DNA from 2 places in the Streptomyces sp. NPDC046931 genome. Region 1 is predicted to be linked to the other one. Evidence: riboswitches for the same ligand, from Rfam matches in the RefSeq annotation. Region 1 holds a riboswitch; the other holds the start of a gene.
The links. A riboswitch is a leader RNA that binds a small molecule or an ion and turns the genes downstream of it on or off. The one in region 1 is predicted to bind cyclic di-AMP.
Positions count from the first base shown of each region.

Region 2: it holds a riboswitch for cyclic di-AMP, as region 1 does, so the genes downstream of both, ABZ876_RS24780 (C40 family peptidase) here and ABZ876_RS04125 (M23 family metallopeptidase) in region 1, are expected to answer to the same signal.

Region 1 is NZ_JBEYWX010000002.1:13,824-34,348, forward strand. It holds gene ABZ876_RS04115 (PrsW family intramembrane metalloprotease) at 1-1,140, shown strand, start outside; gene ABZ876_RS04120 (aldo/keto reductase) at 1,198-2,142, opposite strand; gene ABZ876_RS04125 (M23 family metallopeptidase) at 2,368-3,402, opposite strand; cyclic di-AMP (ydaO/yuaA leader) riboswitch at 3,414-3,570, opposite strand; gene ABZ876_RS04130 (PP2C family protein-serine/threonine phosphatase) at 3,839-4,969, opposite strand; tRNA gene ABZ876_RS04135 (tRNA-Met) at 5,363-5,436, opposite strand; gene ABZ876_RS04140 (dihydrofolate reductase family protein) at 5,519-6,667, opposite strand; gene ABZ876_RS04145 (MarR family transcriptional regulator) at 6,884-7,393, shown strand; gene ribA (GTP cyclohydrolase II) at 7,532-8,245, shown strand; gene ABZ876_RS04155 (PASTA domain-containing protein) at 9,174-9,674, shown strand; gene ABZ876_RS04160 (GTPase) at 9,671-13,483, shown strand; gene ABZ876_RS04165 (GTPase domain-containing protein) at 13,486-15,099, shown strand; gene ABZ876_RS04170 (hypothetical protein) at 15,413-16,090, opposite strand; gene ABZ876_RS04175 (ADP-ribosylglycohydrolase family protein) at 16,258-18,969, opposite strand; gene ABZ876_RS04180 (hypothetical protein) at 20,118-20,321, shown strand.
Region 2 is NZ_JBEYWX010000015.1:101,733-111,287, forward strand. It holds gene bioD (dethiobiotin synthase) at 1-183, opposite strand, end outside; gene ABZ876_RS24735 (adenosylmethionine--8-amino-7-oxononanoate transaminase) at 185-1,465, opposite strand; gene bioB (biotin synthase BioB) at 1,458-2,693, opposite strand; gene ABZ876_RS24745 (8-amino-7-oxononanoate synthase) at 2,841-3,968, shown strand; gene ABZ876_RS24750 (DUF397 domain-containing protein) at 4,103-4,327, opposite strand; gene ABZ876_RS24755 (helix-turn-helix transcriptional regulator) at 4,337-5,197, opposite strand; gene ABZ876_RS24760 (ATP-binding protein) at 5,448-5,906, shown strand; partial or broken gene ABZ876_RS24765 (LysR substrate-binding domain-containing protein) at 6,318-6,521, opposite strand; partial or broken gene ABZ876_RS24770 (LysE family transporter) at 6,559-6,858, shown strand; gene ABZ876_RS24775 (DUF6328 family protein) at 6,797-7,333, opposite strand; gene ABZ876_RS24780 (C40 family peptidase) at 7,415-7,888, opposite strand; cyclic di-AMP (ydaO/yuaA leader) riboswitch at 7,892-8,087, opposite strand; gene ABZ876_RS24785 (hypothetical protein) at 8,465-8,770, opposite strand; gene ABZ876_RS24790 (ATP-dependent Clp protease proteolytic subunit) at 8,778-9,413, opposite strand.

The DNA.
Region 1 (20,525 bases):
GACCGGGTGGAACCCGGGCCCTGGCGGAACATGATCTTCGCCTTCGCATGGGGGGCGTGCGCGGCCGCGCTCATCGCCATCGTCGCGAACAGCTTCGCGACCCGATGGATAGCGACCGCGACCGCGGACCCGAACAGCGCCGACACACTCGGCGCGACCCTCATAGCGCCGATCGTCGAGGAGTCCGCCAAGGCGGCGGCCCTGCTGCTGGTATTCCTGTTCCGCAGACGGGACTTCACCGGGATCGTGGACGGGGTCGTGATAGCCGGGGTCACCGCCACCGGCTTCGCCTTCACCGAGAACGTCCTCTATCTGGGCACGGCCTTCGGCACGGACCAGATCAGCGGTGGGCGCGGGCTCGCCTCCGTGACGGCCGCGACCTTCTTCGTCCGGGTGGTGATGGCGCCCTTCGCGCATCCGCTGTTCACCGTGCTCACCGGCATCGGCTTCGGTATCGCGGCGCTGAACGCCGAACGCCGGCCCGCACTGCGCGTCCTGATGCCCCTGGGCGGTCTGCTGCTCGCCATGGGCATGCACTCCATGTGGAACGGGTCGTCGTCGTTCGGCGAGTACGGGTTCTTCGCGGTGTACGCGTCCTTCATGGCGCCCGCGTTCGCGCTGCTGACCTGGCTGGTGATCTGGACGCGGCAGCGGGAGCTGAGGACGGTAAGGGAGGAGCTGCCCGCGTACGCGGCCACCGGATGGCTGGGGCCCGTGGAGCCGTTCGTCCTCGGCTCCATGCGGGCGCGGCGGCTGGCCCGGCAGTACGCGCGGCAGCACTCCGGGAAGGCGGCGGCGCGCTCGGTGGCGGAGTACCAGGCGTACGCGACCTCCCTGGCGTTCCTGCGGCACCGGGGGCACCGCGGCCGGGCGGGGGCCGACTTCGTCGTGCGGGAGAGGGAGCTGCTCTCCGCGCTGTGGGCGCGGCGGGCAGTGGCGCGACCGGCGCTGGCGCACGCCGCGCGGACGACGGCGCCGGTGCACCCACCGGTCTGGCCCGGCCCCGGGTACGGGCAAGGCCCCGGGTACGGGCAAGGCCCCGGGTACGGGTACGGCCCCGGGTACGGGTACGGCCCGTGGCACCCGGCGCCGTACGGGCCGACGTCGCCGTATCCCGCATACAACCCCTACCGCTCGTAGGGTCGCGGGCGGTGCGGCGCCGCCGGCTCCGCCGTCGCGGACGGTCGCTACCGCGCGCTACGCCGACGCCTCAGTCAGCTTGGCCAGGTCCTCCTCCGTGAGGGTCAGGTCCGCCACCGCCAGCAGCGCGGGCAGCTGTTCCACCGTGCGGGCGGAGGCGATCGGGGCCAGGACCGTCGGCTGGGCCGCAAGCCACGCCAGCGCGACCGTCGCGATCTCCGCGCCCCGTGCCCGCGCGACCTTGTCGAGGGCCCCGAGCACGCGTCGGCCGCGCTCGGTCTCCAGGTGCTTGCCCGCCCCCTGCGCCCGTGCCGAGTCCACGGTGGTGCCCGGCCGGTACTTGCCTGTGAGGAAGCCGGAGGCGAGCGCGTAGTAGGGAACGGCCGCCAGGCCCGCCCGGACGGCCACGTCCTGCAACGGGCCCTCGTAGGTGTCGCGGGAGACCAGGTTGTAGTGCGGCTGGAGCGCTACATACCGGGCCAGGTTCTCGCGGTCGGAGAAGTCGAGCGACGCCTGGAGGCGCTCGGCGGAGATGTTGGAGGCGCCGATGGCGCGCACCTTGCCCGCCTTCACCAGGTCGTCGAGCGCGCCGATGATCTCCTCGACCGGCACCTCCGGCTGGTCGAAGTGCGTGTAGTAGAGGTCGATGCAATCGGTGCCCAGGCGGCGCAGGGACGCGTCGGCCGCCGCCTTGATGTTGGCGGCGCCCAGCCCCCGGTACTCGGGGTGCTGGCTGACCTTGGTCGCGATGATCACGTCGGAGCGGTTGGAGCGGGCCGCCAGCCACTTGCCGATGACGGTCTCGGACTCGCCGCCCTTGTTGCCGGGGCCCCACGCCGAGTAGACGTCGGCAGTGTCGACGAAGTTGCCGCCGGCGGCCACATAGGCGTCGAGCACGGCGAAGGACTGCGTCTCGTCGGCGGTCCAGCCGAAGACATTGCCGCCGAGGGAGAGGGGGAAGACCTCGAGATCCGAGGAGCCGAGCTTGAGAAGAGACGTCATGCCCGTCTCAACGCCCGTACCGGAAGCGTCTATTCCGCCCGTGGGCCGTTCCGTGTGCCTGTTCCGCCCGTGGGCCGTTCCGCGTGCCTGTTCCGCTCACCTGACCGGCAGCCCTGACGTCGGGGGGATGTCGTCAGGACCGCCGGGGCTCAGGAGAGGAGTGGCGGGTCCGGGAAAGGGCGGGGCAGGAGGAGGGAACGGGCGCCGGGGTCATGGACCCAGGCGTCAGGGGTTGAGGCCCTTGCCCTGGAGCCACGCCATCGGGTCGATCCCGCTGCCCCCGCCCGGGTGGACCTCCAGGTGCAGGTGCGGCCCGGTGACGTTGCCGGTGGCGCCCACGCGGCCGATGACATCGCCCGTGGACACCTTCTGGCCGACGGTGACGCTGATCGACGACTGGTGGCAGAACCACAGCTCGGTGCCGTCGTCGAGGGTCAGGACCGTGCGATAGCCGTACGAACCCGCCCAGCCGGCCTGCGTGATGGTGCCGCTGTGGATGGCCTTGATGAGCGTGCCCGTGGGGGCGGCGAAGTCGAGACCCGTGTGGTAGCCGGAGGACCACATGGCGCCGGCGTCACCGAAGCGCGAGGTCAGGGTGTACGAGGAGGTGGGCAGCGCGTACTGCTTGGCGAGCTCCGCCAGGCGCGCGGCCTCGGCCTTCTTCCTGGCCTCCGCCTCCGCCGCCTTCTTCTCGGCGGCGGCCTTGGCCCGGGCGGCGTCCTGCGCCTTGGCCGCCGCGGCGGCGGCCTTCTTCGCGGCGGCGTCCTCGGCGGCCTGTGCGGCCGCTGCGGCCATCCGGTCCTGCTGGGACTCGGCCTGCCGCATGATCCGGGCGCGCAGCACCTCGCCCGCGTCCTCGGTGCCCGCGGCGGCGTCGGCGGTGCTGACACCCGCGGTGCTCAGGGGGGTGGCGGAGCCCTTGGGAGCGCTGGTGTCCTCGCCGATGAGCGACTTGGCCGAGTCGGTGACCGAGGAGAGGTCGGGCAGGGATATGGACACCGGCGGCTTCCCGGTCTGCGCGGTGGCCATGCCGCCCGCGCCGACCGCGGCCATCACGCCGACGCCGAGAACGGTGGAGCTGCGGGCGAGCCCGCCGCCGCGCTGCTTGGTGACGCGGTGCCGACCGCGGACGGGGCGGACGGAATCCTCGGTGGGGTTCCACTCCTCCCAGGGGCCCTCGTCGGTGCGGGACGCAAAGCCGATCGTCTGCGTGCCGCCAGGGGCGAACGAGGTACTCTCGGCAGGCCGGTTGGACGCCACGTGGGCGCACTCCTTTCCTTCCGTTTCGCCTACCGGGTTAGCTGACGGGTTCGGAGGGGAAGGTCTCCTACGCGCGTATACCGACCGTTTTGACACGGCGGCATCCGCCCGATTCACCCCAAGTTGGTGGTTCCCCGGTTCCCTTGCGGGATTCGGCACACGCGCACGGAGCCGCCTCGGGTGACGGCTGGGACGACCGCGCTGCGTTATCGAACGTTAATAGACCCGGGCACCGGATTCCAAGCCGTTCGGACAGATCATTAACGCTCTTGGCCAGGACTTTCACGACACGAACGGTGAAAAACGGGCGACTTGACCCTGCCTCACCCGCCCCACCCATACTGATGGTGTGTCAGTTGTTATGCGGAGGGGGTTCGCCCGTTCACCCACCGTGACAAGGTCCGGGCGCCCCACGGCTTTTGGTCCTCCAAGGTCTTCATGAGCGCTCGGACCGGCGGCGCACGGCCAGCAGCGCCATGTCGTCCGTGGCCTGGCCGCCGGTGTGGCGGGCGACGTCCTCCGTGACGGCGGCCAGCACCGCGCCCGGAGTGGGCAGGACCCGCCCGGCGAGGCGATCGGCGGGGTCGTAGAACTCGCCGCGCGCGTCCCGGGCCTCCGAGACGCCGTCCGTGTAGAAGAACAGCGTCGAACCGGGCGGAAAGTCCCACTCCTCCGCGCGGTCGGGCCAGAGGGCGAGGTCGCCCATCCCGAGCGGCAGCCCCGGCTCGCGCGCCTCCAGTTCGCGCAGGGTGCCGTCCGGGAGCAGGAGCAGGGGGGCGGGGTGGCCGCGGTTGACGATGCGGACGGCGCCTTCCTCGTGCGGGATCTCCGCCAGGACGGCGGTGGTGAACCCCTCGTGGGCGTCGGGGCCCTCCCGGCGGACGCCCTCACGCGACAGCGCACGCTCCAGGCGCTGGGCGACGGCCTCCAGGGACGCCTCCTGCTCGGCCGCCTCCCGGAAGGCGCCGATGACGACGGCGACCGCGGCCACGGCACCCGTCCCCTTGCCCCGCACGTCCCCGACCACGAGACGTACTCCGTGCGGGGAGTCCTGCACGGCGTACAGGTCGCCACCGATGGAGGCGTCGGCCTGCGCCGCGTCGTACCGGGCGGCGATCAGCAGGCCCCCGATCCGGGCGGCGGGCTCGGGCAGTACGGCGCGCTGCGCGGCCTCGGCGATCCGGCGGGCGGAGGCGAGGCGGGCGTCGTTGCGGCGTACGAGCACGTTGATCAGGACGGCGGGGACGGCCGCTGCGGCGGTGGTGACCGCCTCGGTGACCTCGCCGGACGGCCCCGGTACGGCGAGTCCGAGGTGGACCGCCAGGACGGCGGCCAGGGCCGCGGCGCCCGTGACCACGGTGCCGCGCAGCGAGTGCAGGGGCGCGGCCACGAGCGGCGCGGCGGTGAACAGGGGGACGGCCGGGAAGACCGACGGGGTCAGCCGGCCGCAGCAGACGCCGAGGAGGATGAGCAGCGCGGGCAGGGCCCGCAGCAGCGCCCGCACATACGAACTCCGGCGGCTCTCCACCGGGCCGGTACTCGGCGGCCGGGCGTCCCCGGGCCCGATCCCCGAAGGCCGGGCGTCCCCGGGCCAGTCATGAGGGTCATGGGGGCTATGGGAGTCATGAGGGTCATCGGGGTCATCGGCGGAGCGGTCACCGGGCCGGACGTCCTTCTCCGGGTGAGAGGTGACGGCGGGGCCGCCGATGGTCTGGTCGTACGGGACGCCTGTCCCGCCGTACGGTCTTCCGGGCCCTGGCCCGCCGTCCTCCTTGTCGCACGGCTCCTCGATCCGCCACGCGCTACCTCGCTGCACCACCCGTCCAGGCTTCCCGGAGGACGGGCGGGGGGCGACCGCTGTGGGCCGACCGGCGTACACGCCCGGGAACACGGACGGGTGGCGGGCACGAGAAAACACCGAGGGCCGGAACCCTTTCGGACTCCGGCCCTCGGCCATCAGTAGCGGGGACAGGATTTGAACCTGCGACCTCTGGGTTATGAGCCCAGCGAGCTACCGAGCTGCTCCACCCCGCGTCGGTGATTCCAGTGTACGCCATGCGCGGGATAGGCAGCGCACAGGTTTACGTCCACGGCGCTTGACAGCTTTTTTCGGCCGTCAGCGGCCTTCGGGCGGGGACAGCAGATGGGTGTTCGGCGCCTTGGCCAGCTCCTCGTACCCGGGCAGCAGCACCACATCCGCGCCCTCCGCCGTCAGCAGCGCGTTCCCGTCCGCCGCCGCCACGAACGTGTCCGGTTCACGCCAGGCCGTGACCACCCGTCGTACCCCGGCGTCGAGGATCAGCCGGGCGCACGGCGCCGGCCGGGACGCGCGGCGGGCGCAGGGCTCCAGGCTGCTGTACACCGTGGCGGTGGCCAGTCGCCGATCCGCCGGGTCCAGCTTGGCCAGCGCCGCCTCCTCCGCGTGCACCACCGGGTCCCCGCCCTCCCGGGAGTGCGCCCGCGCCAGCTCCGTGCCGTCGGCCGCGACGATCACCGCCCCCACGCTGAAGGCCGTCCGGGACGGCGGGCACTGCCCCGCCAGCTCGCACGCCGTCTCCAGCCATCGCCGGTCCGCGGCGGTGGCCGACCGGCCGGTACCGGGCGCGGTGGGTACGTAGCGCATCAGCACGACATCCCCGACCGGTCGTGTCTCCAGCAGCCGCATCCGTCCCGGCGGGTAGGCCCCCGGCCCGAACAGCCGCGGGGCGTCGGGCTGTCCCACGACCAGCGGAGCGAGCACGAGGTGCAGCTCGTCCGCGAGCCCCTGCTGCAGCAGCTGCGTGTGCACCCGCCCGCCGCCCTCGACCATGAGCCGCCTGACGCCCTTGACCTCGCCCAGATGTGTGAGCACGGCCCCCCACTCCACGTCCGGGCCGAGTGCGACCACGTCCACGTCCGCCGGCAGCAGCCCGTGCAGCCGTTCCGCGCCCTTGTCCGTGGTGTAGAGGGCCTTCGCGCCGCCCGTGTGCCAGAAGAGGGCGTCCGGGTCGAGGTCCGCGGACGCGCTGACCACAACCTTCAACGGGTACTCCGGCAGCCCGGCGGAGACCCGGGCCGCGCGCCGCTCCTCCGAGTAGACCAGCAGCCGCGGGTTGTCGGTGCGCAGCGTGCCCGCGCCGACGAGTATCGCGTCGCTGCCCGCCCGCACATCGTCGACTCGGTCGAAGTCCTCCGGCCCGGACAGCAGGAGCCGCTCGGGCCCGGTGTCGTCCAGAAAGCCGTCGAGGGAGACGGCGGCGGACAACAGGACATAGGGATGGGCCATGAGGGTGCGCTCCAGGGATCGGGGCCGGGGTCGAGGATCGGTCGGGGGGCCGGGGCCGGGGGCAGGGTTCGCCGGCCGAGGTCGTTGGCCAGGGTCCGTGTCCGGGGCCCGTGGCCGCGTGGTCAGGATGCGTCAGGGCAGGGCCGGTGGTCGAGGTCCGGCGAGAGCCTCGGCCACCCTTGCTTCAAGATTTAAACAATAACTACACTGTGCGATATGACGACCCGCTGGCTCACTCCCGGGGAACAGCGCGCCTGGCGCTCGTACCTCGCCGCGTCATGGCTCCTGGAGGACACCGTCGACCGGCAGCTCCAGCAGGAGGCCGGCATGCCACATCTGTACTACTCCGTTCTCGCCAACCTCTCCGACGCGCCCGGCCGCCAGATGCGGATGACCGACCTCGCGGAGACGCTGAAGATCACGCGCAGTCGGCTGACATACGTCGTCACCCGCCTGGAGAAGGACGGCACGCTGCGCCGGGAGGGGTGCCCCACCGACCGGCGCGGCAGTCTGGCGGTTCTTACGGACGCGGGCATGGAGCTCCTGGAACGCACGGCGCCGGGGCATGTCGAGACGGTCCGTGCCGCCGTTTTCGATCACCTCACTCCCGAGCAGGTGACCCAGCTCGAGGAGATCTGCGCCCGTATCACGGATGCGCTCCAGGGCGACGAGGAACGCCCGGGGTGCGACGGCCTGCCGTGGCGGCGGCGCTCCTCCGCGGAGTAAGGGCGGCCACTCCGTCAAACAGGTTGCTTGAAACTTAAAGCACGGGATAGAGTCTCCGACCGAGGTTGTGCTTCAAAACTGAAACATGGAGGCCCACCCTCCGCACCACAACCGTCGGCCCGGAGAAAGACGACACATATGCGCGACCAACGCGACGCCACCGCAGCCAGCGACAGCAGCGACCCGACCCGTCTGCCCACCGCCACCGACCTCCTCGCCACCACGGGCCTTCCCGGCGCCACAGTCCGCACCCGCGTGACGGTCCCGCTCCGCTTCGGCGACGGCTACACGGTCACCGCCGACCTGGTCACCTTCCACGGCCTCGCCGACGGCCAGGAGCACGTGGCCGTGCTGCTCGGCGAGCCCGCCGCCGGCCGGCCCCCGCTGGTGCGGCTGCACTCCGAGTGCCTGACCGGTGACGCCTTCGGCTCGGCCCGCTGCGACTGCGGCCCCCAGCTGCGCGAGGCGGTCGAGCGCATCGCCGACCGGGGCGGCGTCCTGCTGTACCTCCGTCAGGAGGGCCGCGGCATCGGCCTCTACAACAAGCTCGACGCCTACGCCCTCCAGGACCAGGGCCTGGACACGTACGAGGCGAACGCCGCGCTCGGACTGCCGGAGGACGCCCGCGACTACACGGCCGCCGCGCAGATGCTTCACGCTCTCGGCATCGACAGCCTGGACCTGCTCTCCAACAATCCCGACAAGGCCGCCCAGCTGCGCGGTCTCGGCCTCACGGTCACCCAGCACGTCCCCACGGGTGTCTTCACCACGGCACACAACGTCCGCTACCTGCGCGCGAAGGTGGTCCACACCCAGCACACCCTGCCCCTCGCGGAACTGACGGCGGGCTGATACCGGCGGCAACGTCTCTTCGGCGCCCACGAGTTCCGTGTGCAGCTCAGCCGCCCGGCAGCCCCGCACCGCCGCCGATGGGGCGCCCCTCGAGGAGACCGCCGAACAGGCAGCCCTGGCCCCGGGACGGTACGCAACTGCCTGTCCGCACCGCCTGTCCGCCGCCACGAGGAACCCGTCGCAGAAAACCGTCATGCGGCCGCCCGTCCGGCAGGACGGCGAGGATGGATCTGATCGTCCCCAGCGGCGCGCAGCCGCTCCGGTCCATGCCCGCAAAACAGACGACGCCCGGGTCGACCGAAGTCAACCCAGGCGTGTCATAGCAGGTCAGAGGGGGTTAAACCCTCCTCCGCAGCCGTAGGCCCTGTGGGACTCGAACCCACAACCAATGGATTAAAAGTCCGGCAAGCGGTGCGCGCATGTTTCCTGATCTTGCCCCCGTTTTCCCTGTCTGCGCAGGTCACAGGCCCAGTGGCGTGCAGGGCCTTCGTGATCTTTCACCGCCTTTCTCCGTCCTTCCGTTCCCAGAGCGTTCCCAGAGGAACCCGTCCCGCGGTGCCGGCGGCAGGGGCCAGGCAGTCCCCCAGGTCAGCCGAGCGCCGGATGAGGGGAGCGTCGGAGTGCCTTCCCAACACCAAGAGGCCCTACCCGGTTGGGGTAGGGCCCCTTGGCCGTCTGCGCGTGCCCTGTCCGGGCCGGTGAGGACAGGCTAGCGGCTCTGTCGCGCGATCGCCTGGCGATGCGGGCACACGACCTGGGCGCTGGGTACATAGCGCGCCGTGAGGCACTGGCAGCGTGCCCCAGCACGCTCCGAAGCACTATCGACCGGCCACCCCGCCGTCAACGTGGCAACGCCTCACAGTGCCTTCACCAAGGCCGCACATGTCGCATGATGGTGCCTCAGCAGCGGAACCGCTCAGGGGGGATCATGCACACCCGAACCATCGCCGCGGCGCCCACCGCGCTCATGCTCACCGCCTGGGAGGGCACTGACACTGCTAGCAGCAAGCCCAGTAGCGTGCAGAGCGCCAACGACCAGCTGCCGGCCGCTGGCAACGCGCCCGCCACGGACGACAAGAAGACGGTCACCCTGCCGGACATGATCGGTAAGGGCCTGCAGTCCGCGCAGGACCGGGCTCAAGCCGTCGGCTTCTACAGCCTGACCTCGCACGACGCCCTCGGGCGCGGCCGCATGCGGGCCTTCGACCGCAACTGGAAGGTCTGCTCGCAGACCCCGACGCCCGGCGAACACCCGACCGACACCAAGGTCGACTTCGCCACGGTGAAGCTCGAGGAGACCTGCCCCGCCACGGACGAAGGCGCCGCGCCACAGGCCGCCGGATCGACCATGCCCGACTTCACCAGCAAGTCCGTGAAGGTCGCCTGCCAGGCCCTGGACAGCTCGACGAGCATCACCGTCGCGCCATGACCGGTCTGTCAGCGGGAAATGGTGACGAGTTGGCGACAGAGGTGGTGTCGCTGGATGAGGCCGTTCGATCGGCCGTCGAGCAGGGACGCGCGGAACTGACGCGTCTGGATGACATCACGGACGACCTGGTCGGCGCATTTGCGCAAGGGCAGCGCGTCGCGTCGTCCTCGTCTGGCTTGATCATCCGACTGGATGACTTCACTCGTGGGTTTCCGGGGGAACTGCGACGTCACCTCGATCGTGAGCGCGAGTCGCTCGGGTCGTTCAACATCGCGTTCTTCGGACGCACCGGCGTCGGAAAGAGCACCCTGCTGTCGGCGTTCGGCCAGCTCGACGGGGAGTATGTCTCACCGGGTGTCAGCGATTGGACCACCGAGGTGCGTCCAATCGAGTGGCGGGATTGCCGGCTGTTCGACACACCCGGGATCAACGGCTGGGGACGGACCGAGAGCCGCGAGGATCTCGAGGCCAAGGCTCGCGAGGCAGTCGAGATCGCTGACATCGTGCTTCTGTGCTTCGACAGCCAGTCTCAGCAGGCGATGGAGTTCGAGAAGATCGCCGCCTGGATCCGCGACCACGGAAAGCCGGTGGTGGCTGTCCTCAACGTCCGCAACTTGCGCTGGCGCCACCCCGCGAAAGTTCGCGAGGCTGGCCGCAGGAATCTGTCCGAATCGGTTCGCCAGCACACGGACAACATTCGGACCCAGCTCGTACAGATTGGGTTGCCCGACACACCGGTCGTCGCGATCCACAGCCGACGGGCCTTGTTCGCGCGCGCCACGACCCCCTTCCACGGCCCAGCCCCGGAGAACTTCCACCGCGAACGGGATGAGTTCGGGAAGGACTACCTCGATCGCTGGTCGAACTTCGGGACGCTGGAGCGCCTGATAGCCACCTCGATCGAGGAAGGCGGCGCCGAGCTCCGGTTGACCGCGCTGCGCGAGGACGTCCGGTCACGGTGCCGCCGAGGGGTCGGCGAACTCGAGGACCTGGCGGTCGAGATCGAGCAAGAAGCGGCATCCCTCGAACGCGAGGTCGAGTCGCTGTTCGCCGTGTTGGGCTATCCGGAAGAGGCCGAACGTGCCGTGTGGCTGCACGATGTGGCTCTCAGCGCGGATCTGGTTGAAGTATCCGAGCAGGCGCGGGGCCGCCCGTACACGTTGCCGGTCAAGGGAGCATTGGACCGCTTCGTCCGGCACCTCGCTGCTTCGCACCTCGCGGGATGCCGCCGACAGGCGAAGGCCAACGCGGATGATCTGATCCGGAGGGCATTCGACGAGCAGACTGCGATCGACGAGTCGAAGTTTGCGGAGGTTGTTTTCGATCAAGATGTCATTTCCGCTGCGGTGGAGGCTGTTCGGGCGGATCGCCGGGCGTTCCTGCAGCGTGAGCTTGAAGTCGCGGTGGACCATGAGTCCATCGACAACGGGGCGGCGGTATCGCACGCCGCGGTGATCCTCGGCGACGAGGGCGGCGGTGAGGCGGGTGATGTTGTCAGGGGCGCGGGCATCGCGATGGGTGTAGGCGCCCTTGCGGTACCCGCCGCGTTGGCCCTCTTCTGGAATCCCGCAGGTTGGGTACTCGGCGCAGCTGCCGCGGGCGTCGGGATCGTAGGACAGCTCCAGCAGCATTTCGGCAAGAAGATGAGCCAGCAGGCGTCGGAGCAGGCGCAAAAAGCGAAGGCTCAGGCTTTTACAGACTGCCATCGCGCTGTGGATCAGACGTTCGTCGATTATGAGGATGCCCTCGTCCGCGACAGCCGGGAAGCTGCGTGGTCGTTGTTGGCTCCTACGGTCGGCGAGTCGCTCCGCGCTGCGATCGAGCTTCGCATGGCGCGCAGCCGGATCGTGCGGTTGATCGACAGCCTGCAGACCTACGCCGGTTCGATCAAGCCCGCACCTGCTGTGACCGACGTCATGCTGCGTGCGCAGCGTCGGATGGGGGAATCCCCGGCCGAGGTGACCCGGGCCTTGTTGGGCGAGGACTGGCTCGAGTCTGGCATCGGCCACCAGTCGGCGCAGATCGACCATGCCGTCCATGAGGCGTACTCGAGTCGCCGGGAGGAGGACCGCAGCCGGCTGACGCGCGCAATAGCTGCGGCGTGGAGCGCACCGTCGACGGCAGACATCCACTCTTGGCGAGGCGACCTCGAGGACGCGGCCCGACGCGACCCGGCGCTGTTCGATATCGCACGAACCTTCTGGCGCGTTGCCGGGGCAAGGCCAGTTCTTGCCGTCCTCGGTGACTACAACTCGGGAAAGTCGTCGTTGATCCGTCGGATCATGGTGGACAGCGGCCGGCAACCGCACGCTGCGTTTGACATCCGGGCGGTGCCCGCGACCGCAGCCGCGAACCGCTACCAGTTCCCACGGTTCGATCTCGTGGACACGCCCGGCTTGCAGAGTGGGCACGACGAGCACGACACCGCCGCACTCGAGGCGATCGCCGAAGCTGCTCTCGTGTTCGTCGTCGTCCACATCAATCTGCTGGTGGGCAACACCTCGATATTGGAAGAGCTCTCGCGTGGTTCGGAGATGATTGTCGCAAAGGGCGGGCGGATGGTGTTCCTCGTCAATCGGTGCGACGAACTGGGCGTGGATCCGCTGACTGCACCCGAGGCATTTCTCAACCTGCAGAAGCGCAAACGCGAGGAACTGCGTGCAGCCTTCGCCGTTCGTTCCATCGAAGTCGATATCGACAGGATCCACTGCTTGTCCGGCGATCCGTTCGGCCTGGTGGGAGGCAATGTAACGGCAGAACCCGGTGATTTCGACGAGAATCGGCTGTGGGACGGCGTGACCGCATTCACGGGCGCCATATCAGGACTCTCCGACGAGCAGCTGTCCGCTGCGGCGGCGTCGGCCGCCTTCGATGCGACGGTCACCGACCTCAAGCGTCACCAGCACACGCTTCACCAGGTGCAGGTCGACGGCACGAAAGAGTTGCGTCGCTCGGAACCGGTGATCGCTACCCTCCGGGCTGCAGTGAACGACGCCGTGGTCCTCGAAGGTTCACTTCGAGAGGACGCCCGCCGTATGGTGGACCGCCACTTGGTAGCGGCGAAATCCGCGGTCGCGAAACTCGTTCGTAAGGACGGCCAGAAGCTGGAGAATCTCGTCGACTCCTGGTGGAAGGCTCCGAAGTTCGAAGCTGATCTCGAACGGTACCTTGCCGACGCGGCATGCCAACTGGACGAGTGGTACAGCGACCACATATCAGCAATCGGACGCGAGATGCGCGCTGCCGAGTTCCAGGTGACACCCGAGTTCGCGGCAGAATTCAAGGCCCAGGGAAACGCCTGGTACGAGGATCTGACCGAGGGTGCCGGCAACGTCGCAGGAGCCGCAGCGCCGCTTGCGAAAGCCCTTGGAACTCGGAACGCGGTTTACGCGATCGGCAAGCAGTTTGGTTATAAGTTCAAGCCGTGGGGTGCGGTGAAGGGCGGCGTCAAGGTTGCCAAGGTCGGGGTCGTCCTCGGGGTCGTCGCTGCCGTCGTGGATGCCGCGGCGATGGCCAATGACATCCAAAAGGCTGGGGAACACAAGAACCAGCAGGAGTCGGCGTTGCAGGTGATTGACGAAGCGGCTGCGGGGATCGTCGAACAGATCACGCACGGTGAGCAGGGTGAAGGTCCCGTCGGATACCTCGAACAGCGGACCAAGGAACTCGAAACATTGCTCGACGAGCACCTCGATTTCGAATCGTCGATCAGGGAACGGATGGACTCGGTGAAAGCGCAGGCCGAGGTGGTCGGGGCCTTGATCGCGGCTGCGGACGAATTGATCGGCACCCCAGAGAGGAACGAGTAACAGTGGTCGACATCGATGCCGTACGGGACTGGCTGGGGCGACTTCCAGGCGGATCGTTGGTCGGGCAGTACGTCGACGACTGGGATGCGTTCGAGAAGCTGGACAGACCGGTCGTAACCCTCTTCGGGTCCTACGACACCGGCAAGAGTTCCCTGCTCCGCCGGTTGCTCGTCGATTCGGGCGGCGATGTTCCCGGCTGGCTCACGATCAGCGCACGCCACGAAACCTTCGAGGTCAACGACGCCGAGGTCGGTGGGTGCATCATCCGCGATACTCCCGGATTCGCGGTCGGTGCGTCCGACATTCGTGCACAGAACAATTCGCGCCGATCGATGGCGGCGGTCGGACTCACGGACGTCGGCATCGCGGTACTGACTCCGCAGTTGGCGACCGCCGAACGCGACATGCTTCAGAAGCTGTTCACGCGGGAATGGCCGGTAGGGTCGATGTGGTTCGTCATCTCGCGGTTCGACGAGGCGGGTGTGGACCCAGAGTACGACCTCGCGGAGTACCGGCAACTGAGTGATCGCAAGGTACGCGAGTTGCGGGAACTGTTCGAATTGGACGACAAAACACCGGTATTCGTTGTCTCGCAGGACCCGTTCCAGACGGCAGGCCCGGACACAGATCTCAGCCGAGAGACCTGGGATGACTTCCGTGACTGGGACGGCATGAGAGACCTCGCGGATGCGTTCGAGGCGGTGTCCCCTTCGGCGCTGCCCAGATGGCGGCACACGGCCGGGCAACGGTACTGGACAGCGGTCCTGGACGAAACCATGACCGAACTACGTAGGCAACTGTCGGAGTACACGGCGCGTGCCGACGTAGCTGCCAGTGGCGTCGCTCGCCGCGACGTATGGGAGAGCGAACTCGACACTCTCGATCGGGCCGCTCAAGCCAGCCTCGACGGTCTCATCGAGGAGGTGATGCGGCGGTCGTGGGAGCCGAGTTCCGGCCCCGGTGCACTTCAGGCCGAGATTCAGCGCACGCTCGACGAGTGGTTCACCAAGCACGAGGTCCGCCTCCAACGGTTGCAGCAGTCGATCCGCAAGACCAAGGAGCGAGAGCGTGCCCGCCCCTCCTGGGCCGGCTTTGCTTCGTTGGTCGCGACACTCGGGTCCGGGGAGGACGCCTCCACGACCCCGGCAGGGGCCGGCGGTGCCGCAGAACATGTCGAGACGGTCGGGACTATGTTGATCGATATGTTGAAGGCCGCGAACAACGCACCCGTGCCGAACGCCGGCGGGAAGGCCCGTTCGGCGAAGGCGGCCGGGGGCCTGGGACGGCATATCGGCATCGCCGAAGCCGCGCTTCCCCTTGCCGTCTACCTGGCGAAAGTCGTCGACGCGCAGGGAGCGGATCGCGCGCGCCTGAACCAGGACAAGGCGGCGGCCGAGAAGCGACAACAGGTCGTCACTGAGTGCACGCAGCGCACTCGCGACACCTGGCAGCCGTTCGTCGACGACGTGCGTGAAGCGATCGTCGCGGAGACGAGAGACCAGGTCGACCTCGACGCAAGCCTGCGCCAACTCGTCAAGCAACTGCAAGAAGCTGTGACGGAAGGCGAGGGTCTCTTTCGAGCGGGTACCGTGCCCCTGCCCGAGACAGAGGCGTAAGCGAGTGAGCCACTGTGGCCCAACCTCAGGGAACAGGTCATTAGCGGGTCTTCGAAGTTACGGGGGGTGCAGCCACGCGGGATGCTCCTCCGCGTGGCCGCCGGGCTGGCGAGGGTCCAGCAGGGGCAGGGACTGACCGTCGTCTGACTGGTGCGGACCGCGGCCCGTTCCATGCCGCCGAGCACGTCGCCGTTGGCGGAGCCGAGCGCCAGGGCCGTCGGCTCTACAACGTCGCTTCAGTCCCGTTGGGAGCGTGCGCTCGTCGCTGCTGATACACAGAGAGCATGCCGATGCCGCGTACGGCGCCTGGCAATCAGGGCAGTTGCTTGCCGTGAAAGAACAGCGCCGCCTCGACCTGGTCCGGCAGAACGCCTCGTCTCTGCGCAAGGTCGTGTACTCCCTCCAGGTACTGCCTGTACTGGTCCGTGGTCCAGCCGTTCTCCGGCCAGTCGGCGTCGACCGTTTTCAGGTCTTTGAGGGCTTGCGAGACGACGCTGTCCAGGATGACCGGCCGATAGGGCCCGGTGAGGCTCTCGTGCCCGGCGAAGTACAGGACCTTGGTGAAGAACGCCGCCCCCAGGTAGGGGATGTGCTGGTCATTGTTCAAGGCCCAGTACGCTTCTGTAGCTCGTCGCTCTCGGAGCGCCGCGAGTGCCGCGTCGAGTCGCGCGTCGATGTCAGTACCTGGACAGGGGCGAAAGATTTGCGCGCGTCTGCCTACTGACCGGGCCTTGGTGCCCGTGCCCCAAACCAGCGCCGCGACGAGCAGATGCCGACGCCTTTCCACAGTGTCCGCCTTGTGAGCGATGCTGAACACGGTGCGGCGATCCACCCGCGGCCAATTGCCTACGAGTGGGCATGAGTCAAGTTCGGCCGGCCACCACGTGGCGTCTGGCAGCACGGATATCCAGCGGGCTCGGTCGAAGGGGAACGCCTGACCGAGCACCGTGTCGCGGTCCGGCAGATCTAGATCGTGCGGAAGGACGATCACTCTGGCTCCTTGATGTGGATACCTGCGTTGCAGATGTGGTGCGCGGCGTGCGGGACGTTTCCCTCGACGTAGATGAGGTGGCCGGCGGGCGGGTGCAGCGAGGTGCAGTAGGCGAGGAGCTGGTCAAGGTCGGCGCCTGGGAAGCCCTCAGGGCGCTCGGCGGATCACTAGCCGGGGTAGCGGCCGAACCAGTGCGGGTCCCAGCCTCCTCCGTACCCGCCGCCGCTGGGGCGGTCGACGATCTGGGCGACGAGGTCGCGGGCCAGGGTGTCGAGCACCCAGGACAGTTCATGCCGGCTCACCAGATCGACGGGCAGCGCCTCCGCGCCGTGGGCCGCTCCGAGCAGCGCCCCGGTCACGCAGGCCACCGAGTCGCCGTCGGGCGCTCCGGCGGCGAAGCGCAGTGCGGCGTCCACCTGGTCCCGCTCTGGAAAGGAGGCAGCGACATACAGGCCACCGAACAGCGCCGAGGGCGCGGTGGCGTCCGGGGCGAGGTAGGCGAGGCGTTTCGGGGCGGCAGGATGCTTGTCGGCCTGCTCAAGTGCCTTGATGAGCTGTACGCGTTCCCTGCTGGACAGGTCGGGGTCGATATCAGGAAGCGCGTGGATGGCGTCCATCAGGGCTTGGCGCACCTGCGACTGCGCGACGAACAGGGACTCCTGCACCTCGGGAGTGCTGGTCAGGCAGTAGCTGAGCAGCACGGTCGCGTGGGCCGCGGCGGACTGGGCGGCCGGGTCGCCGTGAGTGAGGGCGGCGATCTCGCGAGCCTGCCGTACCCAGTACTCCGGGTCGTGCCCCGCAACGGCCACGGCGACGGGGAGGGTACGGGTGAGCGCATGGCAGCCGCGGCTCGTCGTAGTCGACTTCTCCACGGTGCCCTGCTCGATCTTGGACAAGGCGGCCACGGTCGCCGGCGCCGAACCCCGCCGGTGTGCCAGCACGGGCACCTGGGCGAGCCAGCCGTCGGGCCACTCCTCGTCACCAACCGTGACCCAGCGGCTCCGCATCCGCTCCACCTCTATGCCCTGCAGGGCGGCCCACCGGCAGTAGGCGTGCCACACCACCGACGGGGGATGGCACAGGCCCCTGTGGTCACCGCGCACGCAAGCGCGGATCGTGCCCTCGGCGGTGAAGCAGGCCAACTGGGTGCTGACCCCGGCCCGCAACGAGCCCTCGGCCGGCAGCTTGCCCTGGGCCGCGCCCAGCGTGTCCCCCACCGCCAGACCGAGCAGCAGCCCGCGCACCCGCGAGGCCGCCCACTTCTCCTTCAAGAACTCAACCTGCCGTTCCGGCTCCGCGTCGCGCTCCTGCCGTACTTCCTCGACCTCTCGCGGCCGGCTCACCGGAGAGGTGCCACTGCTGGCCGCCGGGGTGGCCAACGCGTGCACCGCGTCCTGCATCTCTGGGTGCTTGTCGAGATGCCAGCCGCCGGTCAACACCCGGCGCAGGTCGTTCAGCGCGGTCTCGGCGTCGGTTCCGGTGGCCAGGTGGCTGTAGAGGGCTGCGACGGCCGGGGTGCGGCTCTGCCCGGCCGCGCAGTGCAGTAGGACCCGCTTGCCGGCGTGGCGGAGCCGCAGTACCTGGCGGGCTGCTTGGTCCAGGACGTAGTGGAGGTTGGCGTTGTGTCCCTGGCTGTCCACTAGCCAGACGCGGACATGCTCGATGTCGCTGCCGGGGAGGACCGGGTCCGTCCCGACCCGGCACAGAGAGACCACGGCATCGACGGGGACCGGCTCGGCACGCTGTGTCAGGGCCAGGTTGCCCAGTACCACCCCAGGGTCGTGCGGGTGGTGTATCGCGAAGGCCCGGCTGGACTGCGGCGGGATCGGCATGCGCTGCGCCGAGGGCCAGCCTGCGTCGTCGTTGCTCCCGCCGCGGGCGGTGAGCACTGCCAGTCGGACCAGGTCGGCCTGTCTGTGGCCAGGCCAGCCGTGGACGGCCTGCTGCCACTGGAGCGGGATGCCGGAGCAGCCCCAGCGTGCGCCGAGCAGGGCGCCGGCGATCGCCGCGACGGTGTCGGTGTCCGTCCCGGCGCGCACCGCCGCCTCCAGGGCGAGATGAAAGTGCTGGGTGGGGAAGCTGCCCTTGGCGGGCAGCAATTCGGGGACGGCGGTGCGGGTGACCGCCGACCAGGCGGCCTGGAGGGCGTGGACCACCCAGCCGTTGTTGCCGAAGTGGTGCGGCGGGTGGGCCTCCGCCTCGTCCAAGCGCCGCGCCCACACGCCCCGGCGCTCCGCGGGGAGCAGGTCCAGGCCGGCGCGGACGCCGTCGAACGTGCCCTTGAGAACCGCGGTACGGATACCGGAGCACCACAGCACGCAGGCGTCGGCGCAGTCGGGATCGGGGTGGGTGAGCGCGCTGACGGCGGTGGCGGCCTGGGCCATCTCCGCGGCGTCGCCCAGGTGAGCGAGAGCGACGATCCCGGTGCGCATCAGCGAGCCGTTCCCGGCGGCGCGATCGTTGCCGGCGGTGAAGCCTCGTGCGGCCTCCAACAGCGCCGCGCCCGGCGCTCCACCAGCCCGGCGGGCGGCGTCCAGGACGGTGCGGGTCTGCGAGCCGACGTCGGTGGCGCCGCCGCTCAGCCATTGCTGGAAGTTGGCGGCGATCTGGTCGAGGGCCTCGGGGGTGCGCAGGTCCGCCCCGGTGGCCGCGACGTCGGCGATGCACAACTGCATCTGGGTGTCGTCGGAGTACTCGCCGGGCTCGTACGGACCCAGGCCACCGCCGATCATCTGCGGCTGCTGGTCCTCGCGCAGCCTTGCCGCGAACTCGTAGGGCACGCCCAACGCGTCGCCCACGGCTGCCCCGAGCAGTACGCCGGCGGCCCGGTCGGCGCCCAGGGAGTCCAAGCAGGGCTGGGGTTTACGGGCGTGGCCCATGGAGCCTCCATGTGGTGCGGCGGCGCACGTTTGTGAGCCGAGCAGTGGCGGGCGGGCAGCGATCCCAGGCGTAAGAAGTCGGGGTGGCGCAGCCGCAACTCGCAGGCTGAAAAAGTCGGTTCATCGGCGGCTTGATGCTGCGCCAGATTGACACGACACCTCAGTTATCGTCAAGGAGACGATAGCGAGTGGTTGTCAGGATAGGCAGCAAAGGGTTCACAGCAGTACTCGTGCGGCCAACGCGCCCAGTCAAACGGTGAGGGATGCCACGTCGACCGATGGGCAGTCGCCCTCGCCGACCTCGTGGCCACGTCTCCGAAGAGGCAGCGGCCGGTGCACGGGCCGAAGGCATCGCGATAGGGGCCGCAGCCTTTGGCTTCGAGGACGGCGATCTCCCGCGGGAGGACGGGTGCACTTCAGTTGGCCGTTCTGAGCATGCTCTCCGTCTGCTCGACGTGCCGCTCGAACTGGGTCGGTTAGACCCAGCTCTCGTACTCGTTGCGGTAGTGCGGCCACGGCTGACCGGCCTGCCGTGCGGCGAGCAGGTGTCTGATACCTGCGGCCCACGAACCCGGCCGCGGTTATCGTGAACCAGCCGGGCAGAAGGACACACCGCAGCTGCTCCGCGCGGTGGATCTCCATTACGACCTGCCCGGATTTCAGGTTCCCGGGCGGCGGACCCATCGCGCGTCCATGCCCGAGAGCTGGAACAGTCGGGTGAGCGTGGGGCCAGAAGTCCGCCTGGCACTCGTCGATACGCTCTACCTGATCGAGGGGTTTGCCAGCGGCTTGGGGTCAATAGCTCGCGGCCGACCAGGCGCATCGTCACGGTCCGGCAATAACAGCCCGTGCTCCGTACTCAGCTGCCACTGTGGCTGCACGAAACTGCTGCACTGTCGGGGGGCTTCGTGCGTCGCATCATTCTGCCCATCGCCGCCATCCTGCTGACCGCCGCTTGCGGGGGCGGCAGCACCGGAGACGCCAAAGCGATACCTGCGCACACCTCCTCCCGGCCGACCGTTAAGAACCACGGCTCTACGGCGAAGGCCACCCCTAGCGGACCTCGCGCGGGAAGGGCCAAGCCGTCAGGCTCGGCGAAGAGCTGCCCGCCCACCCGAGACGTCCTCGTCTGGACGAAATCGGTTGGGGTGCCAGCCAACGCGCAGGCCCTGGGCAACTACAGCCAGGTGGACTGCTCGACGACCTTCCAGTGGCTGCAGCGCACGTCACCGACCGAGGCCGGCGAATGCACCGAAGCCGCGTGGGCGAGCGATAACCCCGGCTACGACGTCGACGCGGTCCCGGCCGCGCGATTGAAGAAGGTCCAGATGGCTGTCGGCCCTGCCTGCTGAAGCCACCAGTCGACGAGGTCGAGGTCCCCGCGGACTTTCCGGCGGCACGCGCAGGGGCCAGTGGTACTTGAATCGAACGCGCGTGAACGAGTTGCCGCCGTATGCCGCACGCCTACGCGTGATCCTGGCAGACCCCGACGAGCAGGCAGAGGACCCGTCTATCCCCGGCCGGCAGGTATTGGCTGGGCAAGCGATCGAGTGAGC
Region 2 (9,555 bases), on a different contig from region 1:
CCAGGCGCCCGAGAGCCGGGCCACCTCGTCGGCGTCCCCGCGCTCGTCGGGTCCCACACCCGTCTGCGCGGGCTTGAGCACGGCCACGGAGCGGCCCGCCGCGACCGCCACCGCCGCGACGGCCGCGGTCGTGACCGTCTTCCCGACCTCCGTGCCGGTCCCCGTGACCACCAGTACCGACATCTCAGCCCTCCTGTGCCGCCGCGCACACCGCGCGTGCGATCCGTGCCACGTCCGCGTCTCCCGTCACATACGGCGGCATCGTGTAGACGAGGTCGCGGAACGGCCGCAGCCACACGCCCTCGCGCACCGCGGCCCGGGTCGCCGCCGCCATGTCCACCTCGTGGTCGAGCTGGACGACGCCGATGGCGCCGAGCACCCGCACCTCGCGCACGCCGGGCAGGTCACGCGCGGGAGCGAGGCCCTCCTTCAGACCCGTCTCGATCCGCTTGACCTCCGTCTGCCAGTCCTGCCCGAGCAGCAGGCCGAGCGAGGCGCAGGCGACGGCCGCCGCCAGCGGGTTGCCCATGAAGGTGGGTCCGTGCGCGAGCAGCGGCACCTCGCCACGGGAGATCCCCTCGGCCACGCGCGGGGTGCACAGCGTCGCCGCCATCGTCAGGTAGCCGCCGGTCAGCGCCTTGCCGACGCACATCACATCGGGGGTCACCGCCGCGTGGTCGGCGGCGAACAGCGCGCCCGTACGGCCGAACCCGGTGGCGATCTCGTCGAAGACCAGCAGGACGTCGTGCGCGTCGCACGCCTCGCGCAGCACCCGCAGATACGCGGGGGAGTGGAACCGCATCCCGCCCGCGCCCTGCACCACCGGCTCGACGATCACCGCCGCCAGCTCGTCCGCGTGCCGGGCGATCGCCGCGCGCAACCCGTCGGCGTACGACTCCTCGTAGGCGGCCGGCGGCGCCCCGGTGAACACCTGCCGCGGCAGGACGCCCCGCCACAGCTCGTGCATGCCGCCCTCGGGGTCGCAGACGGACATCGGCTGCCAGGTGTCGCCGTGATAGCCGCCGCGCCAGGTCAGCAGCCGCTGCTTGGCGGGACGGCCGAGCGAACGCCAGTACTGGAGGCACATCTTGACAGCGACCTCGACCGAGACCGAGCCCGAGTCGGCGAGGAACACATGCTCGAGACCATCCGGCGACATATCGACAAGGAGCTTTGCCAACCGGACGGCGGGCTCGTGGGTGAGCCCGCCGAACATCACATGGCTCATGCGCGCCAGCTGCTCGCGCGCGGCCTCGTTGAGCACCGGGTGGTTGTAGCCGTGGATCGCCGACCACCAGGACGACATGCCGTCGACGAGTTCTCCGGAGCCGTCGGCCAGACGCAGCCGCACCCCGCTCGCCGACTCCACGACGAGCGGCTCCTGCCGGCCCGGCATGGGACCGTACGGATGCCAGACGTGCTGCCGGTCGAGCGCCAGCAGCTCGTCCACGGAGAACTCAGGCATTGGGCGCGAGATCCGTTCCGGCGCCCCGGCGGCGCACCGCGACCAGGTCCGTACGGGGCTCTTCGACGCGCGGCAGGGAAGCGGAGCCGCACACACCGCCACTCTCGTGGGACCCGCATCCGCCCCCGCCGTGGGACCCGCATGCGCCGCCCTCGTCGGATCCGCATGCGCCGCCCTCGTGGGATCCGCATCCGGCGGCCTCATGGGATCCGCAGCCGCCCGCCACCCGGTGCTCGGGCAGCGTCACCCGGTCCGTGCCCTCCACCTCGAACCCGGCGTCCGCGATCATCTCCAGGTCGGCTTTGCCCGCCTGGCCCTCGCTGGTCAGGTAGTCCCCGAGGAAGATGGAGTTGGCGAGGTGCAGGGCCAGCGGCTGCATCGAGCGGAGGTGGACCTCACGGCCGCCCGCGATGCGCACCTCGACGTCCGGGCACACGAACCGGACCATGGCGAGGATCCGCAGACACCGCTGCGGCGTCAGGTTCCACTCCTTGGCCAGCGGCGTTCCCTCGAACGGGATCAGGAAGTTGACGGGCACCGAGTCGGGGTCCAGCTCACGCAGCGAGAAGACGACGTCCACCAGGTCCTCGTCGCTCTCGCCCATGCCTGCGATCAGCCCGGAGCAGGCCGAGAGCCCGGCGGCGTGCGCCTTGTGCACCGTGTCCACCCGGTCGGCGTAGGTGTGGGTGGTGGTGATGTCCCCGTAGGTCGCCTCCGAGGTGTTGAGGTTGTGGTTGTAGGCGTCGGCGCCCGCCGCGCGCAGCCGTTCGGCCTGGCCGTCGGAGAGCAGCCCGAGACAGGCGCACACCTCGACGCCGTCGTTCTGCTCCTTGATGGTCCTGATGGTGTCGGAGACCCGGTCCACGTCCCGGTCGGTGGGCCCGCGGCCGCTCGCCACCAGGCAGACCCGCTTGGCGCCGCCCGCGACGCCGGCCGCCGCGGCCTGCGACGCCTGATCCGGCTTGAGCCAGGTGTACTTGAGGATCTCGGCCTTCGAGCCGAGCCGCTGGGAGCAGTAGGAACAGTCCTCCGGGCACAGGCCGGACTTCAGGTTGACGAGATAGTTGAGTTTCACCCGTCGGCCGAACCAGTGGCGGCGCACCTTGCCGGCCGCGGCCACCACATCGAGCACGTCGTCGTCGGAAGTGGCGAGGACGGCCAGAGCTTCCTCGCGGGTCGGCATCTCGCGCCGCAGCCCCTTGTCCACCAGCGTGTTCAGCAGGTCCATGAGAGCCGATCCTGTCCTACGGGACCGCCCCGGGCCAAGGAGAGAATGCACAACAGACGACCTTCGTCGTGTGGGTATTGCCACATCCTGGGCGGCTGGTCGTCCCGCTAGTGTCTGTGCACTGCCTACAAATGCCCCGGAGGACCCATGGCGTTCGGCTGGATCGACGAACAGGCGCGGGCGCGCCGCCGAGCCGGACTCGTCCGCACACTGCGCCCCCGCCCCGCCGACTCGCCGCTCCTCGACCTCGCGGGCAACGACTACCTGGGCCTGTCGCGCCATCCGGAGGTCACCGAGGGCGCGGCAGGGGCGGCCCGGCTGTGGGGCGGTGGTGCGACCGGTTCCCGCCTCGTCTCCGGGACGACGGAACTCCACGGCGAGCTGGAGCGCGAGCTGGCCGACTTCTGCGGCTTCGAGGCGGCGCTCGTCCTCTCCTCCGGGTACGCGGCCAATCTCGCGGCGGTCACCGCGCTCGCCCCGCACGGCTCACTGATCGTCTCCGACGCGGGCAACCACGCCTCGCTCATCGACGGCTGCCGGCTCGCCCGCGGCACCACCCAGGTCGTGGCGCACGCCGATCCCGAGGCGGTCCGCAAGGCGCTCGACACCCACGGCGGCCCCGGCGTCGTGGTCTCCGACACGGTGTTCTCGGTGGACGGCGACGCGGCCCCGCTGGCCGGCCTGGCGGACGCCGCGAGGCAGTTCGGGGCCGGACTGATCGTCGACGACGCACACGGGCTCGGCGTGCTCGGGTCCGGCGGCCGGGGCGCCCCGCACGCGGCCGGTCTCGCGGGCGCCCCGGACCTGGTGGCGACGGTGACGCTGTCGAAGTCGCTCGGCAGTCAGGGCGGGGCCGTCCTCGGCCCGGCGCGGGTGATCGACCATCTGGTCAACGCGGCACGGACGTTCATCTTCGACACCGGGCTCGCCCCGGCGGCGGCGGGCGCGGCACTCGCGGCGCTGCGTCTGCTGCGCCGCGAGCCGGAACGTGCCCTGCGGGTCCGCGCCGTGGCGACGGCCTTGCACGCCCGCCTCACGGCCGAGGGCCATGAGGCGGTGCGCCCGGACGCCGCCGTGGTCTCCGTGCGGGCACCGTCTCCCGAACTGGCCGTGCGGTGGGCGGCGGACTGCCGGGCGGCGGGAGTCGCCGTCGGCTGCTTCCGTCCGCCGTCGGTGCCCGACGGCATCTCACGGCTGCGGCTGACCGCCCGTGCGGACCTCACCGACGAGCAGATCGAGCACGCCGTGCGTGTGATCGGCGCGACGCGACCGTAAGTCGGCGAAACGGCCGTGCCTCGCTCGTCGGACGCACGTGACGCGCCCGCAACCGTGAGAAGAAGTGCTCCGTCAGAGTGATGCGGAAATCGACTCGAAATTGACTCAAAGAAGTCCGAGTCGAGAGGAAATGATCAGCTCAGTCCTGCCAGAAACTCCTTCCAGACCTCGGGGGTGAAGAGCAGGGCCGGACCGGTGACGTTCTTGGAGTCGCGCACGGCCACCAGTCCCTGCCAGGGGCCGCCGCCCGGACGGGCGGTCTCGACGCAGTTGTTCATTCCCGTACTGCGGCTGCTGCGCAGCCAACGCACGCCGTCCAGGGACGTGCTGGCGGGGATGTGCCGAGGCGGTGCTGACATGGTGCCTCCTTACGCATCGCCGGCCAACGCGGCGATGTAATCCAACGAGTCCTCGGGCGAAAGGGCGTGGATCCGAAGGGAGTCGAAGGCCTCGCAGTAGGCCTGGAGGTCTTCTTTCCGTTCGAGGTAGAGGCTACTCGTCAAGTGGTCGAGAACGACCACATCCAGATCAGATCTGCTCGGGAATGAGAAGATAACGAAAGGGCCGGTGATGCCGATGTGTGCCCCGGCCGCGAAGGGCAGCACCTGGAGCCGCACATGGGGCATCCTGGCCGCTTCCAGGAGCCGGTCGAGCTGCCGCGCCATGGCCCCCGGGCCGCCGATCTCCCGGCGCAGCACGGCCTCGTCCAGGACGGCGCTCAGCCGCAGCGGCGGATCCGCGCGCAGCACCTCCTGACGGGCCAGCCGAACCTCCACCAGGGCGTCCAGCTTGTCGTCCTCCAGGGTGCCCACGGCGGCCCGGGTCACCGCCCGGGCGTACTCGGGTGTCTGGAGCAGCCCCGGCACCACCGAGGTCTCCAGTGTGCGCATCCCGCTCGCCTGCGACTCCAGGCTGATGAAATCGCGGTAGGCAGGCGGCAGCACACCCCGATAGGCGTGCCACCAGTTCTGCCGGCCGCCGCCGTCCTCGGAACCGGCCAGTACCAGCAGCAGTTCCCGCAGTTCCGGGTCGTCGACACCGTACGCGTCCAGCAGTAGGCGTACGTCCCCCGGCTTGACCCCGCTGGAGCCCGTCTCGATCCGGCTCACCTTCGACTGGTGCCAGCCGACGAGGGCGGCCGCCTCACCGCTGGTGAGCCCTGCCCCGGCGCGCAGGCCGCGCAATTCGGCGCCGAGTTTGCGGCGGCGCACCGCTGGTCCGTACTGCATGGCCGACTCCCTACGCACGGCGCGCGGCTTTCACGGCGACGGTAGAGGATGACCCAGAACGCGGCCCGAATACGGTCGGTCGTCGGAGAGTTCACCGCTTCGGGCGACAGATATATGCATATCTCGAGGGATCGCACCCGGGAGAGCCCTGGTGATGGCAGTCTGGCGCGCAGCACCAAGTCCGGGACCGTTCTCGAACCAATCCTCTCCGTGTCGGACTTCGGTCCCGTGGGAAAGGGACGACGTCGCCATGGCAGACCATCAGGAAGCATCCGTCACTCTGCCGAGCGATCCCGCCTCGGTCTTCGCAGCCCGAAAATACGTCTCGGACGTCCTGGTCGAATGGGGCCTGCCGAGCGACGCCGAAGTCGCCGACACGGTTCGCCTGATCGTGTCCGAACTGGCGACCAATGCCGTACAGCACACCTTCGGGCAGTCACCGACGTTCACGGTCGACATCGCGCTCGCCCGGGAGGAGTTACTGTGCATCGGCGTCACGGACAGCCATCCGCGCTTCCCCAAGCGGCTGCCCGCCGCCGTGCAGCAGGACAACGGGCGCGGCATGGTGATCGTCCGCTGGCTGACCGCCGAGTACGGCGGGAGCCTCAGCGTGCGGCCCACCCGGGAGGGTGGCAAGACGGTCGCGATCGAACTGCCGTGGACCGCACCGGCGCGGTCGGCCACGGCGGCGGGCCGGCAGGAGCCTTGAAGCGTCAGGAGCCTTGAACCGGCGGGCGGCGTCCGCCGGGGCCGGTGGGCTGGGCGGGTGTGTCCGGGCCGGGGGGCACGGCGTCAGCCCGGGTCGGCCGGCCGGGCGGTGTCTGTTCGGGTCGATCAGCAGAACCCCGCATACCTGGGATGGTGTCTGCCGGTGCCCATCCGGCGAAGCGGCGTCTTTCCGGGCCAGGCGGCCGGAGGAGGTGTTCGGGGTGTTGGGCGGGTCGGGGCCGGCGCGGCGACGCGGCGCAGACCCGAGTCGGTCGCACGGAGCGGGGTGTGGCCGGGTCGATCGGCAGGACGGTGCGTACACGGGCTGCGGCTGCCGGACATGGGACGCTACGGCTCGGTGCCGCGCCGGGCTGCCGGGCGGGGTGTGCCCCGGGCGTGGTGACGGTGGGTGTCAGACGTGCCGTGCCGCTCGTCCGAAGGCGCCGCGCAGCAGGGCACGGAAGGCGTCGGCCGCCGGTGCCGACTCGTCGGGGCGGTACGCGACCGAGATCGTACGGCGCAACGTGCCCGGCTCCAGCGGCCGTACGCCGAGCGGGCTCGCCGTGGTCCTCGCCACCCTCTCCGGCACCACGGCCACCCCGAGACCGGCGCTGACCGCCGGGCACGAGGAACACCCCGGGGCGCGGGACGCGGGGCGGCCGCTGCGGCAGGGTTTCGTGACCAACGCGCTGAACCCGAAGGCGTCCTTGACCTTCCTGAGCCTGCTGCCGCAGTTCGTGCCCGCGGGCAGCCCCGCGATGCCGCGGACGCTGGTGCTCGCCCTGATCGTCCTTGCGGTCTGCCTGGTGTGGTTCCCCACCGTCGCGCTGCTCGTGGACCGGCTGGGCCGGTGGCTGCGCCGCCCGGGGACGTCGCGGGCCCTGGAGGCGATCACCGGGGGCGCGCTGACCGGACTGGGTCTGCTGCTGGTTCTCGAGCCCGTCGCGAACTGAGGAGCGTGCGCCGCACCAGCAGCGGCAGGATGTGCCACAGGCCCACGCACACCAGGAGCGTCGCCACGGCGGCGGTGATGCCGGCGGTACGGCCGAGGGACACGTCCACCACCAGCAGGACCGCGCCGGTGAACGCCAGCGACAGCACCACCGTCCCGGTCCCGGCGAAACGGGACGAGATCCGTACGATGACGGGTTTGGCGTTCCGCTGGAAGAGCATCCGGTGCAATGCGGCCGGTGCCGTGAACAGGGCCGCGGCCACCACGGACAGCAGCAGGGTGACGACGTAGATGATGCGCTGACCCATGTCGAGGGACGGAAAGCGCTGGGTGAACGCAAGGGTCAGCAGGAACGCGAAGAGGATCTGCACCCCGGTCTGGGTGACGCGAAGTTCCTGCAGCAGCTCGGCGAAGTTGCGGTCGGCGCGCTCCAGCGGTGTCTCGTCCCGTGCCTGCGGGGGTGGTCGGTCGGCCATGGTGAACTAGTAACCGCTGATGTTCTCTTCACGCCCCCGAGGGGTGACGGCGCACCGACGCCGTCACCCCCGCCCTCCGGGTCAGCTCACCCGGCCGTACCAGACGCTCTTCGTCCAGATCTTCTCGAGCCGCACGACGGAACCGGTTTTGGGGGAGTGCCAGATCTTTCCCTTCCCGGCGTAGATGCCGACGTGGTAGACGTTCCGACCCGAGTGGAAGAACACCAGGTCGCCCGCCTTGCGGTGGGAGGCGGAGATGTGGTGCGTCTTGTTGTACTGAGCCGCTGCCGTACGGGGCAGGGGCTTGCCCGCCTTCTTGTACGCGTAGAGCGTGAGCCCGGAGCAGTCGAAGCGACGCGGCCCGGCGGCCCCCCACTTGTAGGGAGCCCCCTTCTTGGAGGCCGCGATCTGGAGCGCCTTCGTCGCCGGAGACGCGGCGGACGCGTCTGAGGCGACGCCGGGAACCACGATGCTGCCGCCGACGGCGGCGAGGGTGAGGGCCGAGGCCGTGCCGGCCCGGGTCAGCAGCGACGGGACACGATTGAGCGCAGTCATGCGCAACCCTTCGTCAGCCGCCTGTGAAGGATGACCTGTCGGATTCGGGCTGGCGAAGTAGCCCGGCCGCTTGCGCGGCTTCACCCCAAGGACCGTCCGGATCTCTCCGGTGGCCCGCCTTGCTGGGTCCTCCACTCCTGCCGATCCACTCCTGTCGACCGGTCATCCGGGCGGCGGCAGGATTCGGCGTCCGCCCGGACCGCCCCGCCGCGGTGGCGGGGGCTTGTCGTCAGGAAGGGATCTTCACTCAGGCGTGTCGGAAAATCACAATGGAATCGGGGGTTTGTGGCATTACTCACCACTCACCCGTTCGGCTGGACACCCTTGTGTTCGGGGGCCGTTGGAGGGAACGACGAGCCTCGGACCTGCGACGGAGCGCCTCCTTGCCCCTGGGCGGCAGGCGCTTTGACCGGCTGTTCCGGGCTCCCGGCCGGAGCGGGGTCTACGCCGACCAGGGGTACGCCATTTGGTCCGTTTCAACACGGGTCCAGGCGCACCGACGACCGCGCGGGCCGTCTGCGGGGGGTGACCGGACCGTGGTCAACTCCACACCCGGGGCCCGCCGGTCACTGCCTGTCAGTCCGGTCCCGGTGGCACCGCGATCCGGGCCGTGCGGCGCTCGCCGTCGAGGACGCGCAGGGCCCGGGCCAGCGTGGTGCCGTGCAGTTCGTGCTCCCCGCGCTGGTGCATGACCGTCAGCGCGTCGCGCAGGGCCACCGCCTTGGCCGCCAGGGCCTGGGCGGCGCGCAGTCCGCGGTAGGTGTCCCCGGAGTGCACCGGGTTGATGCGTCCGAGCAGATCGACGACGTCGAGGTATCGGTCGATCAGCTCGGCCTCGGCCCGGGTCAGCGCGGGCAGCGGGGGCAGTTCGGGCGGCAGCATCGGCGGCTCACCTCGCGTCGGACGCGGCGCGCGACGCCTTGCGACTGGGGATGATGCCGTCGATCAGTCCATACTCCACCGCGGCGGGCGCGTCGAGGATCGTGTCCCGCTCGATGTCGGCGGCGATCCGCTCGGGGCTCTGGCCCGTGTGGCGCACCAGCATCTCCTCCAGCCGCCCCCGGACGCGTGTCAGTTCCTCGGCCTGGATCGCCAGATCACTGGCCTGTCCGTGAACGGGTTCCGGCAGGGATGGCTGGTGGATCAGCACGCGTGCTCCGGGCAGTGCGTATCGCTTGCCCGGTGTGCCCCCCGCCAGCAGCACGGCGGCCGCGGACGCCGCCTGGCCGAGGCAGACCGTCTCCACGTCACAGCCGACGTACTGCATCGTGTCGTAGACGGCGGTCATCGCGCTGAACGAGCCACCCGGGGAGTTGATGTACAGCGAGATGTCGCGGTCCGGATCCAGGTACTCGAGATGCATGAACTGCGCCATCACATCGTTCGCCGACGTGTCGTCGACCGGCGTCCCCAGGAACACGATCCGCTCGTCCAGCAGTTTCGCGTAGGGATCGAGGGTCCGGTGCCCGTAGCCGGTCCGCTCGGTGAACTCGGGCAGCACATGACGGGCGGACGGTCGGTTCATGGCACGGCCTCCTCGGAATCGCTCTCCTGTTAAAAATGTACAGGACGTACATTACCTGGAGGGGTGCTGCACGCTGAGAGCGAAAAGGGCGGGTCGCAGGTCCGCGTGATCTTCGCCCCGGAGGCTTGCCGGGGCCTCGGTC